DNA from 2 places in the Kribbella deserti genome. Region 2 is predicted to be linked to the other one. Evidence: predicted binding sites of a transcription regulator. Region 2 holds the regulator's gene; the other holds the start of a gene.
What was found. Region 2 encodes HrcA, which represses chaperone genes, less so after heat shock. Its sites were predicted from a motif close to TTGGCACTCGNNNNNNNCGAGTGCCAA; they were not measured.
Positions count from the first base shown of each region.

Region 1: the regulator HrcA is predicted to act here: its motif matches at 8,004-8,030, upstream of groL (chaperonin GroEL).

Region 1 covers NZ_JBHLTC010000040.1:297,558-306,943, reverse strand. Annotated here, with positions in the region: gene ACFFGN_RS32730 (FHA domain-containing protein) at 1-449, shown strand, start outside; gene ACFFGN_RS32725 (beta-L-arabinofuranosidase domain-containing protein) at 452-2,047, opposite strand; gene ACFFGN_RS32720 (LamG domain-containing protein) at 2,044-3,210, opposite strand; gene ACFFGN_RS32715 (GNAT family N-acetyltransferase) at 3,362-4,300, opposite strand; gene ACFFGN_RS32710 (guanyl-specific ribonuclease) at 4,513-4,998, shown strand; gene ACFFGN_RS32705 (glycoside hydrolase family 6 protein) at 5,114-6,085, shown strand; gene groL (chaperonin GroEL) at 6,185-7,813, opposite strand; gene ACFFGN_RS32695 (GNAT family N-acetyltransferase) at 8,138-8,725, shown strand.
Region 2 covers NZ_JBHLTC010000001.1:305,441-314,826, forward strand. Annotated here, with positions in the region: gene ACFFGN_RS01405 (NCS1 family nucleobase:cation symporter-1) at 1-1,143, opposite strand, end outside; gene ACFFGN_RS01410 (MBL fold metallo-hydrolase) at 1,241-2,119, opposite strand; gene ACFFGN_RS01415 (ThuA domain-containing protein) at 2,218-2,871, shown strand; gene ACFFGN_RS01420 (Gfo/Idh/MocA family protein) at 2,868-3,977, shown strand; gene hrcA (heat-inducible transcriptional repressor HrcA) at 4,076-5,095, shown strand; gene dnaJ (molecular chaperone DnaJ) at 5,115-6,254, shown strand; gene ACFFGN_RS01435 (16S rRNA (uracil(1498)-N(3))-methyltransferase) at 6,258-6,989, shown strand; gene ACFFGN_RS01440 (Gmad2 immunoglobulin-like domain-containing protein) at 6,973-8,085, opposite strand; gene ACFFGN_RS01445 (SigE family RNA polymerase sigma factor) at 8,082-8,588, opposite strand.

The DNA of each region.
Region 1 (9,386 bases), on a different contig from region 2:
CGCCACCAACACCTCCCGCGCCGGCCCCGAGCGTCGGTGAATGGGTGGTCGAGCGCTGGATCGACCCCGACTGGTACGCCCTGCAGCAAAGCGACGATCCCTGCCCGAGCCCGGGCCTGCCGATCGTCGTACCGCTGCTGGAGAAAAGCCTGCTGATCGGCCGTCCGTCGAAGTCGCGCGGCATCACCCCGCAGATCGACTGCGACGGCGACACCGGCGTCAGCCGTCGCCAGGCCCAGCTCACCACCGACGGCCAGCGCTGGTGGGTGGAAGACCTCCAGTCCGCCAACGGCACCTACGTCGGCGCCGCGGCCGGGCCCATGCCAACCGACCCGATCACGCCGGGCCAACGCCGCGAGCTAGGCCCCGACGACCGCATCTACGTCGGCGCCTGGACCCGCCTCGTCGTACGCCGCTCCACCCCCGAGGAGCAATCCGCGCAAGCCTGAGCTCAGCGGATCGGCGCGTTGCGGGCCGTACGGATCACCAGGTCATGGTCGCCCACGGACATCAGCCCCTGCGCGACCCACTGCCGGGCCACCGCGGTGACCCGGTCTACGAACACGCGCTTCGCCGGGAACGGCGCCGCCAGCCAGACCTCATCGAGCAACGTCGAGCCGTCCGGGCGCGCCGGGTTCGCGACGCCCGAGTCGACGCCCGCGAACACGACTTTCGGCTCCACCCGGCGGAAGTACGAGTGAAAGGCGTGTTCGGTGCCCTCGTAGAAGGGTGCCAGTTCGACCCCGCCGAGCCGGTAGTGCAACGGGTTGCCCGCGATCGGCTGGAGGTTGGCCGCGAGGTCACCGGAAAGTGCCGCACGGCCGTACAGCCCGAACTCCAGGAAGGTCTGGCGGGCCTCGCGCGCGACGAGGTGGATCGGGCCGTACATCAGGGTCTGCACACCGGGCTGGTCGAGCGCCCGTTCACTGCGCAACCTGAACGGCATGCGCACTCGAACGGTGTCGCCGTCGCGCCATGACCGCGACAGCGTCACGTAGGTGCCGGGTACCGCGCTCACCCGCTGCTGGTCACCGTTGATCGCGACGGTGAAGTCCTCGGCCCACGCCGGCACGCGCAGCAGCAGATCGAACCGGGCCCGGCCGGTGATCCGCAGCGTCGTGCCCTGCTCGACCGGAAAGCCGGTCGTCTGCGTGACGGTGACACCGTTCCACTTCAGTACCGACGGACTGTAGAGGTTGACGTACAGCTGCGAGTCGTCGGCAGCGCGGAAATAGACCGAGTCCTGATACTTCGTCGCACTCTCCATCCCGGTGCCCTCGCAACAGGTCGTGCCCTGCTTGGGCGTGTAGTCGCGAATCGCGCCCGGGTTGAGGCCGATGAAGTACGTCATGAGCGGCAGCTCAGCGTCCGCGCGGTCCTGTTTGGATCCGAGGACCTGGTTGTAGAGCGCGCGTTCGTAGTAGTCGAAGTACTTCGGCGACTGCTCGTGCAGGAACAACTGCCGGCTGAGCTTCAGCAGGTTGTGCGCGCAGCAGGTCTCGGCCGTGGTGTCGCTCAGCGTGCCGGCGATGACGCCGCGCGCCCGCCAGAACTCGCCGGTGCTGGTCCCGCCGATGCTGTACATCCGCGGCGGGACGACCATGTCCCAGAAGTTCCGTGCGGCCGTCCAGTACCGCTGCTCGCCGGTGGCCTCGAACAGGCGGACGAGACCAGTGAAGATCGGGATGTGCTGGTTGGCGTGCAGCCCGTCGAGCACGTCCCGGTTCTCGGCGCAGGCCGTGATGAGCGAGTCGAGGTCGAAGAGCCGCGCGAGCTCCAGGTGCACGGCTTTGCCGGTGATCGAGTGCAGGTCGACGATCGTCTCGACGAGACCGCCGTACTCGCCGCTGGAGAAGATCCCCCACATCCGCTGGCGCACCTCGGCCGGCAGCGGGCGCAGCCGCGAGTACATCCAGTCGCAGAGGCCTTCGGCGAGGTCCAGGGCCCGTGCGTCATCGGTGTTGCGGTACGCGTCTACCAGGCCCTTGAGGATCTTGTGGGCGGTGTAGTACGGCGCCCACACCACCGTGTAGTCCGGACGCGTCATCGTTTCCAGGGTGATGAACTGGGTTCCGGGTACGCCGCGAGGAATCCGGGATGGCTGGGCCCGCCCCAGGTGCGGCGCAGAGACGCGGTGCGTCCACGACCGGACGAGTCGGCGAAGGTTCCGCCGGTGAGCTCATCGAAGGTGTACGACGCCAGGTCTCCCTTGGCCTCCAGTTCGGCCGGGCCTAATGCGCGTGCGGAGATGTTCACCTCGTCCAGCGCGCCCGCGAACACCGGGTCGCCTGCGAAGTGCGAGCGTCCCAGCCAATGGTGCTGCAACGCGCCGAGTGCCGCCGGGTTCAGCGACAGTGCGGTGTTCGTTCCGACCGGCACGCCGTTGACGTAGAGAGTGCCGGTGGTGCCCGCGATCGTGACCGCGATGTGGCTCCACTGGTTCAGCGGCAACGGTGTGGTGCCGTTGATGCCCTGCTCAGCGCCAGGACCGTTTGCCGTGATGGCGAAGCGCGGGACGCCGTTCCCGTTGCGGGCGGACAGGTAGAGGTATCGCGTCGTGTCGTTACCGAAGTCGAAGATCCGCGTCCAGTTCGCGCCGTGCGACGGCCTGATCCAGGCGGCGAACGTGAACTCCGCAGGCAGCGGCTCCGGCGGCAGATCGACGAACTGGTAGGCGCCGCGCTGGAGTTCCAGTGCTCGGCCGGACTTGCCCGCCACGCTCAGCATCTGCGGATCGCGGCGGAGCGCGTCCCGGCACTGGCTGAGCGCCCCGACCATCGTCCGGATCTTGTCCAGGTAGCCGGTGTCACGCGTGCTGCCGTACGCCTGGGCGAGCATCGACAGGAAGTGGCCCGTGTAGTGGCCGCGGAGGTTGCCGTTCGCCTCTCCGTCCAGCCCTTCCCAGCCGCCCGGTGCGACGGCGCCCAAGGTGTCCAGACCTGCGTTCGCGCGGAACACCTGGAGCAGCCGGTTCACGTCGTAACCCCGTGCGTAGGCCAGCACGAGGTCACGCTTTTTCGAGAACACGCCTTCGGACAGCGCAACCTCGGACAGCGCGAACGAGCGCAGCTTTCCCGGCGCCGGCGCGGACTGGGCCGCATCGAGCAGCGGAGCGGCCACCGCCTCGCCCGCAGCCGAGCCGAACAGCGGCATCGCAGCTGCCAGTGAGGTCGCCTTGAGGAAGTCACGCCGTGCGAAGCCAGCCGTCATCTGATGCTCCTCGTCCACGCAAGATCTGCGAACCTGCCGAATGTGAGCGCTAACATATGATCGTTCGCCGCCCCTGTCGAGACCTGCCGAGCCCACCGCATTCCGGTCGACGGATGCGGTGGGTTCGGCAGATCACCGGCTGGGCGGGTGACTAGCCGCCGGGATGGCTGGCCACGAGGCGAGTGGCGAAGTGCTGATAGCCGGCCCGTTCGAAGGCTGCCGCCATCGGGACGTTGCCGAAGTCGGTGTCCGCCCGGATCACCTCAGCCCCGGTCTCGGCCAGGATGTGGGTGATCTCGGCCAGCAGGTCGTCGACGTACCGGTGGCCGCGGTGCTCGGGCAGGATGCCGAGGTACCCGACCACCGGACCGCCGTTGTTGGCCGACGGAATCGCGAAGCCGATCAACTCGTTCTCGGCGTTGTACGCGAGGCGCCACCAGGCCCGATCACCCGGCAGCGAGCGGTAGGTCTCCAGTTCTTCGCGAGCTGCGCCCTCCGCGCCGATGCGAACCACGGCGCGAGCAGTGGATGCGTCGAGGGTTCCCTTCGCTACCCGTTGCAGGACGTCCACGAAGGCTTCGTCGTCTGGTTCGGCGCGGAAGGTCAAGCGGGACGACCTGTCGGGCAAACCTTCTGCGGCCGTCCACTCGAAGCGCAAGCGCTCAGTCAGGCCGGTAAGTCCGACAGCGGCTGCAGCGGCTAGACGCGGCTCAACCTCTGCCTGGATCTTCGGATCCGACCTCCACTCCGTAGACAGGAAGAGGTGGTACTCGGGTTGTTCGTCCTCGGGCTCGAACTGGTCGACCATTTGCCGCAGCAAGTCGGCCCAGAGCGCTGACGGCTCCACCACGGACTCATCGGCGTACAGGCAGTCGAGAGCGAACGGCTTCTCGTAGCCGTCCAGGCCCCACCAAACGGACAAGGCCAGGATCTGTTCGCCTTCGACGGCAAGCCAGGTCCACTCCGGCCGATAGGCCCGGGTGGTGAGGAACTCGTTGAAGCGCTCGGGTGTCGTCGTGTTGACCGACTGCGTCTCAAGACAGGTCAGGATTCGGCCGAGATCGGACTCGACCATGGAACGGATCTGCACAAAACCTCCAACAGGAGGCGCGCGGCCTCGCTCAGAGCGAGGGAGATGAGCAGGCCAGACGCGCCAGGGAACAAACCAGGGTATTCATGGCGCCTCCTTTCGCTCGTAGGGCTACTCGCCGTCACCGACCTTATCCGCCGAACAGGCCATAGTCCACCAACTATCCACAGTTGGGATGAGCCGTGGTCACCTTGTTCGGGCAGCCTGCGGGCATGCGAATCTTCCGCAACGCCCTCGCCCTCACCGCCCTGGCCATCCTGCCCCTAGCCGGAACCACCGCCACCGCCACCGCGCATCCCCTCTCCCCCGGCCCCTCGTACGGCGTGGCCAACGCGTCGTACGGCGTGCCCGGCACCTCGTCGTCCGGCGCCTCGTCGTACGGCGTGCTTGGGGAGGTGGACGCGCTGCCGACGTGCGCGCTTTCCTCGCTGCCGCGGGAGGCGTCGCACACCCTCGAGCTGATCCACTCCGGCGGCCCGTTCCCGTACGACCGGGACGGCACGGTCTTCCAGAACCGGGAAGGCCTGTTGCCGTCGGCAACATCCGGCTACTACCGCGAGTACACCGTGAAGACGCCGGGCTCTCCCGATCGCGGCGCGCGACGGCTTGTCGGTGGCGGACGGGCCACCTCGCCGGCGTACGTCTACTACACGAGCGACCACTACGCCTCGTTCTGCGAGGTGGACGAACAAGCCTGAGCGGGAGCGGTTGCCTGTTCCTGCCACCACGCGTACGGCGTGCGCCTTCCTGGCTACGATCGGCGCCCGGGCTGGATGCGGCCCGGGCGCCCGACCTAGTCGAAAGAGGTTCCAGATGGCACCGCCCCGCGGGAAGTTCGTCGCTTTGCTGGCCCTGTCCCTCGCCCTGCTGACCCCGGCCGTCGCTGCTCCCGCCCAGGCGCAGGTGGCCGGCAACCCGCTGGAGATGTCGAACGGCTTCTACGTCGATCCGGAGTCCAACTCGGCCAAGTGGGTGGCCCAGAACCAAGGCCATCCGGACATGGCCCTCATCCGGGACCGGATCGCGACGAAGGCCGGTGCTCGCTGGTTCGGCAACTGGAGCGGCGACATCGGTGATGCGGTGAACAAGTTCGCCAACGACGCGGACGTGATCGAGAAGCTGCCGGTCCTGGTGGCCTACAACATCCCCGGCCGCGACTGCGGTGGGCACTCGGGCGGTGGCGCGGGCAGCGCCCAGGCGTACAAGGACTGGATCAGCGAGTTCTCGACCGCGCTCGGCGGCCACCCGGCGATCGTCATCATCGAGCCGGACGCGCTCGCGCAGCTCGACTGCATGTCGGCGGCGGCCCAGGCCGAGCGAATCGAGCTGCTGAAGTTCGCAGTGCGGGAGTTCCAGGCCAAGAACCCGAACACCTGGGCCTACATGGACGGCGGTAACTACAGCTGGATCGCGGCGAACGAGATGGCCCGCCGGCTCAAGCTGGTCGAGGTGAACCGCATCCGCGGGTTCGCGCTCAACGTCTCGAACTACTACACGACCAGCCAGTCGCTCACGAAGGGCAACGCGATCAAGTCCGCGCTCGGCGGGGGCGCCGGTAGCAACTTCGTGGTCGATACCAGCCGCAACGGCAAGGGCTCGAACGGCGAATGGTGCAACCCGGCCGGACGCCAGCTCGGTGTCACCTCACAGGCCGGCGGTGGCGCGGACATGCTGCTGTGGATCAAGGTTCCGGGTGATTCCGACGGCAAATGCGGTATCGCGCCGACCGTCGAGGCCGGTCACTTCAGCCCGGTCATCGCCAAGCGCCTGATCCAGGGCTGGTAGTCCTACCGGCTTTGAAGTTGTGTCAGGCAAGACAAAAGGGCGGTCCCTCGCGGGACCGCCCTTCTGTTTGTTACAGCTTCAGATCCGATGGATCGGGGATCAGAAGTCCATGCCACCCATGTCGGGGGCGCCACCGCCAGCGGCGGCACCGGCCTTCTCGGGCTTGTCGGCGATAACGGCCTCGGTGGTGAGGAACAGGGCCGCGATGGACGCCGCGTTCTGCAGCGCCGAGCGCGTCACCTTGGCCGGGTCGATGATGCCGGTGGCGATCAGGTCGACGTACTCGCCGGTCGCGGCGTTGAGGCCGTGACCAGGCTCGAGGTTGCGAACCTTCTCCACCACGACGCCACCTTCGAGGCCGGCGTTGACGGCGATCTGCTTCAGCGGTGCCTCGACCGCGGACCGCACGATGGCGGCACCGGTGGCCTCGTCACCCTCGAGCTCGAGCTTCTCGAACGCCTTGACCGAAGCCTGCAGCAGCGCGACGCCACCACCGGCAACGATGCCCTCTTCGACGGCGGCCTTCGCGTTGCGAACGGCGTCCTCGATGCGGTGCTTGCGCTCCTTGAGCTCGACCTCGGTGGCGGCACCGACCTTGATGACCGCAACACCGCCGGCCAGCTTGGCCAGACGCTCCTGCAGCTTCTCGCGGTCGTAGTCGCTGTCCGACTTCTCGATCTCGGCGCGGATCTGGTTCACCCGGCCGGAGATCTGGTCGGCGTTGCCCGAACCCTCGACGATGGTCGTCTCGTCCTTGGTGACGACGATCTTGCGGGCCTGACCGAGCAGCTCCAGGCCGACGCCGTCGAGCTTGAGGCCGACCTCCTCGGAGATCACCTCGCCGCCGGTGAGGATGGCGATGTCGACCAGCATGGCCTTGCGGCGGTCACCGAAGCCCGGCGCCTTGACGGCGACGGTCTTGAAGGTGCCCTTGATCTTGTTCACGACCAGGGTCGCGAGGGCCTCGCCCTCGATGTCCTCGGCGATGATGGCCAGCGGCTTGCCGGTCTGCATGACCTTCTCCAGCACCGGGACCAGGTCCTTGATGCTCGAGATCTTGCTGTTCACCACGAGGATGTACGGGTCGTCGAGAACCGCTTCCATCCGCTCGGTGTCGGTCACGAAGTAGGGCGAGATGTAGCCCTTGTCGAAGCGCATACCCTCGGTGAGCTCGAGCTCGAGCCCGAAGGTGTTGCTCTCCTCGACGGTGATGACACCTTCCTTGCCGACCTTGTCCATCGCCTCGGCGATGATCTGGCCGACCTGGGTGTCCGCGGCGGAGATCGACGCGGTCGCGGCGATCTGCTCGCGGGTCTCCACGGGCTTCGCCAGGGCGAGCAGCTGCTCGCTGACGGCCTCGACGGCCTTCTCGATGCCCTTCTTCAGGCCCATCGGGTTGGCGCCGGCGGCGACGTTGCGCAGACCCTCGCGCACGAGCGCCTGGGCCAGCACGGTCGCGGTCGTCGTACCGTCACCAGCGACGTCATCCGTCTTCTTGGCAACTTCCTTGACGAGCTCGGCCCCGATCTTCTCGTACGGGTCCTCGAGCTCGATCTCTTTGGCGATCGAGACACCGTCGTTGGTGATCGTGGGGGCGCCCCACTTCTTCTCCAGCACGACGTTGCGGCCCTTCGGGCCAAGCGTCACCTTTACGGCGTCGGCGAGGGTGTTCATACCCCGCTCGAGGCCGCGGCGCGCTTCCTCATTGAAAGCAATAAGCTTGGGCATTCTCCGCGAGTCCTCCCGCGTCGAGTTTCTTTAACAGCCGGCCCGATGCCCGCGACGGACGACATCTCGATCGGCGCGGTCACGTCCCGCTCCGTCTTGATGCCTCATCGAGACCGTCTCCGGTCACACCCAGGGCCCGGTCACAACCATCGCTGGTTATCACTCGGGACCTTCGAGTGCTAACCAAGTTTTAGCACTCGACCCAAGCGAGTGCAAGCCAGCGCCGGTATGGTGACGCCTCCCGGCGGCCGCCCCAGAGGTCGCGCCCAGCCTCCCCGGCGGTGGCTACTCCCGCGGGCGGGCGGAGCGTCGTACGGTGCGGGAATGAGCGTTCAGGTGCTGCCGGCGACGGCGGAACGCTGGGCGGACGTGATCGCGGTCATGGGTGAACGCGGCGATCCGTCCCACTGCTGGTGCCAGTTTTTCCGACTGCGCGGCAACGACTGGGACCGCCCAAGCGAGGCCAAACGGCGGGCCTTGCGACAGCAGGTCAAGGTGGAACCACCTCCGGGCGTGCTCGCGTACGACGACGGCACTCCGGCCGGCTGGTGCGCCGTCGCCCGGCGTACGTCGTACCCCCGGGTGCTCGCCTCGAAGAACTGGCACCACCATCCCGCCGAGCCCGCGCCCGGCCTCTGGACGGTCACCTGCTTCGTCGTACCCGTCGGGCATCGCCGCCAGGGCATGGCGAGCCACCTGCTCGAAGGCGCGGTGGAGCTGGCCCGGGCGCGCGGCGCGACGGCCGTCGAAGGCAACGCGATCGACCTGCACGCGTCTGGACGAACGGCCTCGGCCGATCTCTATCGCAGCCCGCTGTCCGTTTTCCTCGACGCCGGATTCCACGAGGTACGCCGGACCTCCCCCCGTGGGTCCTCGTCCGACGGTCGCTCTAGGCCCTCAACCAGGGTCTAATCCCAGCCAGGGACGCTCCCCTGGAGACCAACCAGCGACACCCGGGAACACGCCCAGGCGTGACCGCCTTACCGGTCCGACGGGTTCGCGCCGCCTTACCGGCCCCACGGGTTCGCGCCGCTGTGCCGCCTTGCCGGTCCGACGAGTTCGCGCCGCCTTACCGGTCCGACGAGTTGTGCAAAGTCGCGCCCGTCCACGCTCGGTAGCTCGTCGTCTGTCCCCGCGAGTGGTCGCGTGCGACCGCTCGCGGGAAGGTGGGGTACGGCCGCCGGTACCACGGGACTCGGCGTACCGCGCCCACCTTCCAGCGTCCCGGCTGGCACAACGAGCCGCCACAACTGGGCCACCTCGTGGGGACCGAGCACCCCAAACGGCGTCTGAGCACGGGTTGTAACCCCTGCTCAGACACGCTTACCCCTGCTAGCTCTCGGCTTCCCCAGCTGGGCCCCCGGCCACGGCAGCCAGATACCGCGCCCCGCATCAGCTTTTCCCGGCGTGCTGAATCATCTTGGTGAGTCTGCTGGACATCTTTTGCCCCGCAAGCATGTCCAGCAGACTCACCAAGAAGGGCTAGATGCCAGGCAGCGAGTTCCTGCGCCGGCTCGGCAAGCGAGGCAGGCGTCTCGGCCGGCCGAGACGCGGCGGGCGCGGGCGAGCGCGG
Region 2 (9,386 bases):
CCGCCAGGGCTGGATCAGCACACCGACCACGGCCGTGAGCAGACCGGCGGTGCGGAAGTTCAGCCAGCGCGGCAAGGCGTTGGAGAAGTCGTACGACGGGCTGACGACGTTGGCCGCGACATTGGTGGACATGGTCGCCAGAATCGCCATCACCAGGCCGATCACCACCACGATCGGGCTTTCGAACCGGCGGGCCAGTTCGACCGGGTCCCAGATGGCCTCGCCGTAGATCACCACGGTGCCGGAGGTGGTCACGATCGAGACCAGCGCGATGAACGACATCGTGGTGGGCAGGCCGATGACCTGGCCGAGGGCCTGCTGGCGTTGCCCCTGGCCGAAGCGGGTGAAGTCGGGCATGTTGAGCGAAAGCGTGGCCCAGAAGGCGATCATGCCCATCAGCGACGGCGCGAAGATCTTCCAGAAGTCGGCGTCCCAGCCAAGCTGCGAGGGCTGCGACAGGATCGGCCCGAAACCGCCGGCCTTGACCAGCACCCAGATCATCAACGCCAGGAACGCGACGGTGACCAGCGGCGCGGCCCAGTTCTCGAACCGGCGCAGGCCTTCGATGCCACGCCAGATCAGGATCATCTGCAATACCCAGAAGAACGTGAAGCTCAGCCACATCGTCCACGGATGCCCGCCGATCGCGGCCGCGCCGATCCAGCCCTCGCCGGCCAGTTTGCCGACGATGACAAAGATCGCCTGGCCACCGACCCAGGTCTGGATGCCGAACCAGCCGCAGGCGATGAACGCCCGCAGCAGGGCCGGCAAGTTCGCGCCGCGCACGCCGTAGAAGGCCCGCGCGAAAACCGGGAACGGGATGCCGTACTTCGTCCCGGCGTGGCTGTTCAGCAGCAGCGGGACCAGCACGATCAGGTTGCCGAGCGTGATGGTGAGAAAGGCCTGCAGCCAGTTCATGCCGATGGCAACAAGTCCGGCCGCCAGCAGGTACGACGGGATGTTGTGCGCCATCCCCATCCACAGCGCGGCGTAGTTGTACGTCGTCCAGCGGCGCTCGGGTAGTCGCGTCGGGGCCAGTTCGGCGTTGCCGTACGGGCTGCCTTCGAGCACGGCCGGATCGCGCAGTTCGACCCGGCCGTCGGGGTGGGTGATCTGCTCTGCTGATGCTGCCGTGGAAGTCATCGCGCCACCTCGTCCGCCGGTCGTTTCGGACCAACTTGAGGGACGGGTGGCGCCGATGTCAACGAATAACCGGCTACTTCATCAAACGCACGGCTCCTCAGGCCATCGGCAGCGTTCGGCGCACGCCGCCGAGCTGCTCGTAGCCACGCCGTACGGCGGCCGCGAGGTGCTCGGCCGGATAAGGCCATTCGTCATGGCGCAACGCGTACTCGAGGGTGGCTCCGTTGTGGTGCAGGCCGGAGATGTTGTTCGCCACCGAGCCGATCTCGGCCCCTTGGTCGCGCACGAACTCGGCGTCCACCACCGCGCCGTGGCCCGGTACCACCCGGGTAGTTGCCGTCAGCAACCCGACCACCCGGTCGACGGTGTCGGACCAGTCCAGCGGATAGCAGTCGTCGCCGTACGACGGTGGGGCCGACTCCTCGATCAGGTCGCCCATGAACACCACGTCGGCGTCCGGCACCAGGACGACGATGTCGCCGTCGGTATGACCGTTGCCCAGGTGCAGCAACTCCACCCGCCGGTCGCCGAGGTCGATCACCTTCGCGACCGAGAACGTCTGATCGGCCGGAACCAGCGGAGCGGTCGCGATCTGCGCGATGACCTCGGCCGGGATTGCCGGGAAGTCCGGATCGACGCCCGGGTTCTCGGCGTACCGCCGCTGCAGTTCGGGGCCGCGCTCGAGCAGCTGCGCCGCCGCGTTCTCGTGCGAGATGACGGTGGCGCCGGCCGCGGCGAAGACCGAGTTGCCGAAGGTGTGATCGAAGTGCGCGTGCGTGTTCACCGCCCAGCGGACCTCGGCGCCGGGCACAAGCCGCCGGACGTCGGCCAGCAGTTCGGTCGCAAAGGCCTCGGTCGCGTGGGTGTCGACCACCAGCACACCGGCCGAACCCGCGACAACGCCGATGTTCAGGTCCCACTCGGGATAACGGCGGACCCAGCAACGGTCGCCCAGCTCGGTCCAGTTCGAAGTCACCCGAGTGAGCCTAACCGGCCCGTGGGACGACCCTTGAAGGCGGTCAAACGCGCGCTTAGGGTCGGGTGGACTCATCGGACCTCTGTTAGGCGGCTGGCGTGGCTGAACAACGACGCGAACGACGGGCACTGGTGGTCTGGGGCGGCTGGCCCGGGCACAAGCCACAGGAAGCGACCGAGCTGTTCACGCCGTATCTGGAGGAGAACGGATTCACCGTCAAGGTGACCGACGATCTCGACGCGTATCTCGATCTGGACGGTACCGACCTGGTACTGCAGTGCATCAGCATGGGCGAGATTACGGCCGAGCAGTGCAAGGGCCTGGAAACGGCCATTCGTGGCGGGACCGGATTCGCCGGCTGGCACGGCGGCATCGTGGACTCGTTCCGCAACAACACCGACTACCAGTTCATCACCGGCGGGCAGTTCATCTCGCACCCGGGCGGTTTTGTCGATCACGAGATCAAGGTGGTCGCCGACCACCCGATCGTGGCCGGTCTGACCCACTTCGACCTGCGCACCGAGCAGTACTACGTGCACGCCGATCCGACCAACAACGTGCTCGCGACCACCACGTTCCGCGCGCATCCGGACTACCCGTGGATCGAAGGCGCGACGATGCCCGCGGTCTGGACCCGCACCTGGGGACAGGGCCGGATCTTCGTCTGCACACCGGGGCACAGCCTGGAGGACCTGGACGTGCCCGAGGTCCGCACGATCATCGAGCGCGGCCTGCTCTGGGCGAGCCGGTGACCGCCGCGGGCGGCAACACCCGCGTCGGCATCATCGGGACGGGCGTGATCAGCGGGACCTACCTGGACCACCTGGAGGTCCTGCCCGGCGTCGAGGTGGTCGCCGTCGCGGACATCGACCTGGAACGCGCGACCGAGGTGGCGAGCAAGCGCGGCAACCTGCGCGCGATGAGGTCGGAGGACTTACTCACCGACCCGGACGTGGACGTCGTACTCAACCTGACGATCCCCGCCGCGCACGCGCCGGTGGCCCTGGCGGCACTCGAAGCGGGCAAGCACGTGTACGGCGAGAAGCCCCTGGCCGTACGGCGTACCGAGGCGGAGCCGTTGCTGGCGGCCGCCGCGGCGCGGGGCCTTCGCATCGGCTGCGCGCCCGACACCGTGCTCGGCACGGGAATCCAGACCGCCCGGGCGGCGCTGGACCGGGGCGATATCGGCGTACCGACGGCGGCGACGGCGTCGTTCGTCACGCCCGGGCACGAGCGGTGGCATCCCGCGCCCGAGTTCTACTACCAGGACGGCGGAGGGCCGCTGCTCGACATGGGCCCGTACTACCTGACGGCCCTGGTCACCCTGCTCGGACCGGTCGCACGGGTGACGGCCCGGGCCGGGAGCGCCCACGCGGAGCGCACGATCCACACCGGGCCGCGGGCTGGAACGACGTTCGGCGTGGATATCCCGACCCATCTGACCGGTGTGGTGGAACACACGTCGGGCGCGTTGAGCACCGTGTTGATGAGCTTCGACATCTGGGCCAGCCGGATGCCCCGGATCGAGATCTACGGCACCCAGGGCACCCTGGCGGTCCCGGACCCGAACAACTTCGACGGCGAGGTCGAACTCTGGTCACCCCAGGCGGGCGAGTGGCGCGCACTCGATGTCGCGGGCGGCTACGCGGGCGCGGGCCGAGGCGTCGGGCTGGCCGACATGGCCCGCGCGATCCGGACCGGTGAGCCGCATCGCGCGAGCGGATCGCTGGCGTTCCACGTGCTCGACGTGATGGAGTCACTGCTCGAAGCCGCCGAACGCGATCAGCCGGTCCAGGTACTCAGTACGGTCGAGCGCCCGGCAGCCGTACCGCTGGGTGCCTCCCCGGATCAGGCCTGACACCGGACCTCAAGCCTGGCGGCGCGCGATTCGTGGGTGGCTCGGTAGACTGGCACTCGTAAGTCGGGAGTGCCAAGACGAGAGGTGGTGCAAGTCGCGTGCTGGACGAACGCAAGCTGGACGTGCTCCGGGCCATCGTCGAGGACTATGTGGCCACCCATGAACCGGTCGGCTCGAAGACGCTGGTCGACCGGCACAATCTGGGTGTCTCCCCGGCGACGGTCCGCAACGACATGGCCGCGCTGGAGGAGGAGGGGTACATCACCCAGCCGCACACCAGCGCGGGCCGGATTCCGACCGACGCCGGCTACCGGTTGTTCGTCGACAAACTGAGTACGGTCAAACCGCTGTCCGGCGCGGAGAAGAAGGCGATCTCCACCTTCCTGGCCGGTGCAGTGGACCTGGACGATGTGGTCCGCCGGACCGTGCGCCTGCTGGCGCAGATCACCCGGCAGGTCGCGATCGTGCAGTATCCGACCCTGACCCGCTCGACCGTGCGGCACATCGAGGTGGTGACGATGTCGCCGCGGCGGTTGCTGCTGGTGCTGATCACCAGCACCGGCCGGGTCGAGCAGCGCATCGTGGAAACCCTCGAGGACGTCTCCGACCAGCTTGTCGTCGACCTGCGCAGCAAGCTGAACGCGGCGCTCACCGGCCAGCGGCTGACCGACGCCGCGACCACGCTCGCGGGCCTGCCGGACAGCTTCGGGCCGGGCGACCGGCCGCTGGTGGCCGCGATCGTGACCACGCTGATGGAGGCGTTCACGGTCGAGGGCGAGCACCGGATCGCGGTCGGCGGGGCGGCCAACCTGACCCGGTACGGCGACGACTTCGAGCGCAACGTGAAGCCGGTGCTGGAGGCGCTCGAGGAGCACGTGATCCTGCTCAAGCTGCTGGGTGAGGCGACCCATCCGCAGACCCTCACGGTGCGGATCGGCCACGAGAATCCGTACGAGGAGCTCGCCACCACCTCGGTGGTCGCGGCCGGGTACGGCTCGAGGTCGGAGACGCTGGCCACCCTCGGCATCGTCGGCCCGACACACATGGACTATCCGAGCACGATGGGAGCGGTGCGAGCCGTCGCCCGGTATGTCAGCCAGATCCTGGCCGACTCATGACCCCCTTGGAAACAGGAGTATGAGCACCGACTACTACGCGGTCCTCGGCGTCAGCCGGGACGCTTCCGCCGACGACATCAAGAAGGCGTACCGCAAGCTCGCCCGGCAGTACCACCCGGACGTGAACGACTCCGAGGACGCGCACGACAAGTTCCAGGAGATCGGCCGCGCCTTCCAGGTGCTCAGCGACCCGCAGAAGAAGCAGGTCTACGACCTCGGCGGCGACCCGCTCGGCAGTGGCGGTGGCGCCGGCGGTGGTTTCGGCCAGGCCTTCACCTTCACCGACATCATGGACGCGTTCTTCGGCCAGGGTGGTGGCGCCGCCAACCGTGGCCCGCGCCCGCGGATGCGCCGGGGCCAGGACGCGCTGATCCCGCTGCGCATCGATCTGGCCGAGGCGGCCTTCGGTACCACCCGTGAGCTGAAGATCGACACCGCCGTGGTGTGCCCGACCTGTACCGGTTCGGGCGCCGCGGCCGGTTCCAAGCCGGTCACCTGCGAGATCTGCCACGGCCGCGGCGAGGTGACGCACACGCAGCGCTCGTTCCTCGGCGAGGTGCGCACGATGCGCCCCTGCCCGGCCTGCCGCGGTTTCGGTACGACGATTCCGAACCCGTGTGTCGAGTGTTCCGGTGACGGCCGGGTCCGCTCGCGCCGCTCGGTCACGGTCAAGATCCCCGCGGGCGTCGACTCCGGCACCCGGGTCCAGCTGTCCGGCCAGGGTGAGGTCGGCCCTGGCGGCGGTCCGGCCGGCGATCTGTACGTCGAGATCGAGGTCGAGCAGCACGAGATCTTCACCCGGCACGGCGACAGCCTGCACTGCTCGGTCACGCTGCCGATGACGGCCGCCGCTCTCGGTACGACGATCGACCTGCCGACGCTGGAAGGCGAGCCGACTCCGCTCGAGATCAAGCCCGGCACCCAGTCCGGGACGGCGTTCACGCTCACCGCCCGGGGAGTTCCGCGCCTGCGGCACGCGGGTCGCGGCGACCTGATCGTGGAGGTACTGGTCGAGACCCCGACCAAGCTGGACGACGCCCAGGTCGACCTGCTGCGCAAGCTGGCCGAGGCCCGCGGCGAGGAGCGCCCGCTGGGCCAGATCCAGGCCGCGCACAAGGGTGTCTTCGGCCGGTTGCGCGACGCCTTCGGTTCACACTGACGCATGGGCCTCGCGGTATTCCACCTGGACGACCTGTCCGGCGATCAACTCACGCTCGGCGGTAGCGAAGGGCATCACGCGGCCGTCGTACGGCGGATCGCGGCGGGCGAGCGTGTCCGGCTGAGCGACGGCCGGGGCGCAGTCGCCGAAGGCCCGGTGGTGTCGGCGTCGAAGGCCGGCCTGGTCGTCGCTGTCGAGAGCCGCACGACAGTGGAACCGCCCGCGCCGCGCCTGGTCGTCGTACAGGCCGTGCCGAAGGGGGAGCGGGCCGAGCTGGCGGTCGAGATGCTGACCGAGGTCGGCGTGGACCTGGTCGTGCCGTGGAACGCGGAGCGCAGTCAATTCCGGGCGAATCCCGAGCGCACGGCGAAACTGCTGGCGAAGTGGCGCGCCTGGGCGTTCGAGGCCAGCAAGCAGTCGCGACGCGCCTGGTTCTGCGAGGTCGCGGAGCTGGCGTCCACCGCGGAGGTGGCCGAGCTGGTGCGAGGCGCCGCGCTTGCCGCCGTACTGCATGAGGAGGCGACGACACCGCTCGCCACCCTCGACGTACCGGCCGCGGGCGAGGTCGTCATCGTGGTCGGGCCGGAAGGTGGCATCGCGCCCGCCGAGCTGGCCGCCTTCGGCGTCGACCCGGTGCTGCTGGGCGACACGGTGCTGCGTACGTCGACGGCCGGGGTGGCCGCCGCGGCCGCGCTGCTGGCCCGGTCCCGGTGGACCGTCAGCGCGCCACGCTGAACGTCTTGGAATCCGCGTTGGTGATACTGCCGTCCTCGCCGGACTCCTGGTAGACGAGCAGCTCGTACTCCCCGGCGGGCAGCTTGACCGTGAAGGCGTACGGCGAGTGCTTCTGGCCCTCGGCCGTATTGGTGAACCCGGTCTGTACCACCGCGCGGGTCTTGAGGTTGCGCACCTGCCAGTTGACCGTCGCCTCGAAGGCGGAGGCGATACCGGTCACCTGCAGCGGGGAGGTGGTTTTCACGCCGTTTGTGGGCGAGTTGATCCAGACGAAGGCCTGTACCTCCATCAGCGGCGCGCGGCGGATCGGGGTCAGCGCGTTCGCGGCGCCGAAGACGGTCCGGACGTCCCTGCCGTTATGGGTGATCTTGACCGGCGCCTGGGACTGCAGAGTGCCCTGGACGGTGTAGACGAGCTGCTGCAGCGCCAGCTCGGCGTAGTCCTTGTCGAGCTTCGTGCGCGGTAGCTCGGCGAAATCGACCGTAATGACCTTGCTGCCGACTTGAACCGCGTTGACCTTGGCACCGAACCAGGGGGAGCGGTAGTCGGGGTCGTCCGCCTTGGACGCCGTCATGGCCAGGACGGCCTCGTACGCGGCACGACCCTTGATCGGGACGAACGTGCGGTAGAGCTTGGGGCCGACGTTCTCGATCCCGACGGTGTCACCGACCCAGTAGACCGGGACCGCCCGCGTCTCGGTCGGCTCCGGGCTGACCTCCGGCCCGATCGTCGTACTGAGTGTGGGCGCAGGGCTGGGACGGGGCGTTACCGCCGGGGTGGTCGGCGCGACCCGGGTCTGCTTCGGCGTCGGACTCGTCGCGACGGACTCCGGTACGGAGGCTTCCAGGTCGCCCGGCGGCCGGTCCATCAGGACGGTGAACAGGCCGATCGTCGCGGCGGTGCCGAGCACGGCGCCACCCGCGGTAAGCAGCCACGGGTGCCGGCGGATGGACCGGGCGGCGACCACCGGGCGCGGCTGGCGGGCGAGGCGCTCGCGGATCTGGTGCAGGCCGTCGTCGCTGGGCTGGACCTGGTCGGCCTCGGCCCGGAGCGCGCGGCGCATCAGGTCGTCGAATTCGTTGCGGGGCTCGGTCATCTCACTTGCTCCAGGACCAGGCGCAGCGACTTGGTCGCCCGCGATGCGTGACTCTTGACCGCTCCCCGGCTGATGCCCATCGTCTCGGCGATCTCCGCCTCGGACAACTCGCCGTAGTACCTCAGCACCATCACCGTGCGTTGTTTCTCCGGCAGCGTACGCATGGCCGCGATCACGGTGTCGGTGGTGGCCGTCGCCATCGCGGCGTGCTCGGCGCTCGGCTCGTCCGGCAGGGACTTCGGCATGTGCTTGTCGACCACCACCAAGTGGCGCTGCCGGGAGCGGCACCGGTTCACCACGGTGGTGCGCAGGTAGGCCAGCGCCTTGTCGGGGTCGCGTAGCCGCTGCCACCGGCCGTGCATCGCGACGAACGCGTCCTGCACGACCTCCTCCGCCGTACCGCTGTCACGCAGCAGTAGGGCACCCAGCCGGACCAGCGACGAGTAGTGAGCGCTGTAGATAGCGGTCAGTGCCTCGTCGGCGTTCCAGGACTCAGGTGCCACGGTTTCTTCGTACACCACCGCGGGCCGCGTCACACCTGCAAGACGCGCATGGCGGCCATCTGGTTGACACTCGTGACAAAACCGGGGCCGCCGGGCGTTTAACCTCGCTCCCTTTCGAAGCCGGTGGAACGGTGGTCGCCCGTCCCCCTGAGTGGTCGCGATTGTCAGGTCGGTTCGGGCTATCAGGGGGACGGGTGAGGTCTGGCCGGGTTCGAAGCCACCCGTACGCTCCGCGCTGAGTCTTCCGCGTGGCGCGGGCGCACCTTTCCCACGGTCGGACGCGAAATGCGGCGATCGAGATGGGCCGGCTGCCGAGATTTAGTACGACTACCTGGCTCCAACCGGGTAGCGGTCAAACAACTCGGCAGCGGCCACACCACAACCCGGCACCCGCGCAAAAGCCCGGCAGCCAACCCCATGCAAACCACCCAACCCCACCGCCCGAACCCCATCGCCGAGACGACCGGCCCGACAACACGCAAGGTCAACGACACCCGGATCGATCCCGCACCTGGCCAGCCGTTGCGCCGGTGGGTTACCACCCCGCCCACTCCCAGGTGGTGACCCAGCTCGCCCGTGGCCAGCCACCCGCCATTCGGCCGCGTTGGCGGAGAGAAGGGCCGAGCCTGCTCAACCGGCCACCTCATCGGTGGATCCAGGTTTAACGAGGTGATGCGCGCTGGCCCGGAGGGCTAGCATGGGGGAGCTAGACGATCCCGGCACCAGGAGGACAGGCTGTCCAGGCCACGCAGTATCGAGCCGTCGCACCCGACTGCGGCGCGCGCCAACGCGGCGAAC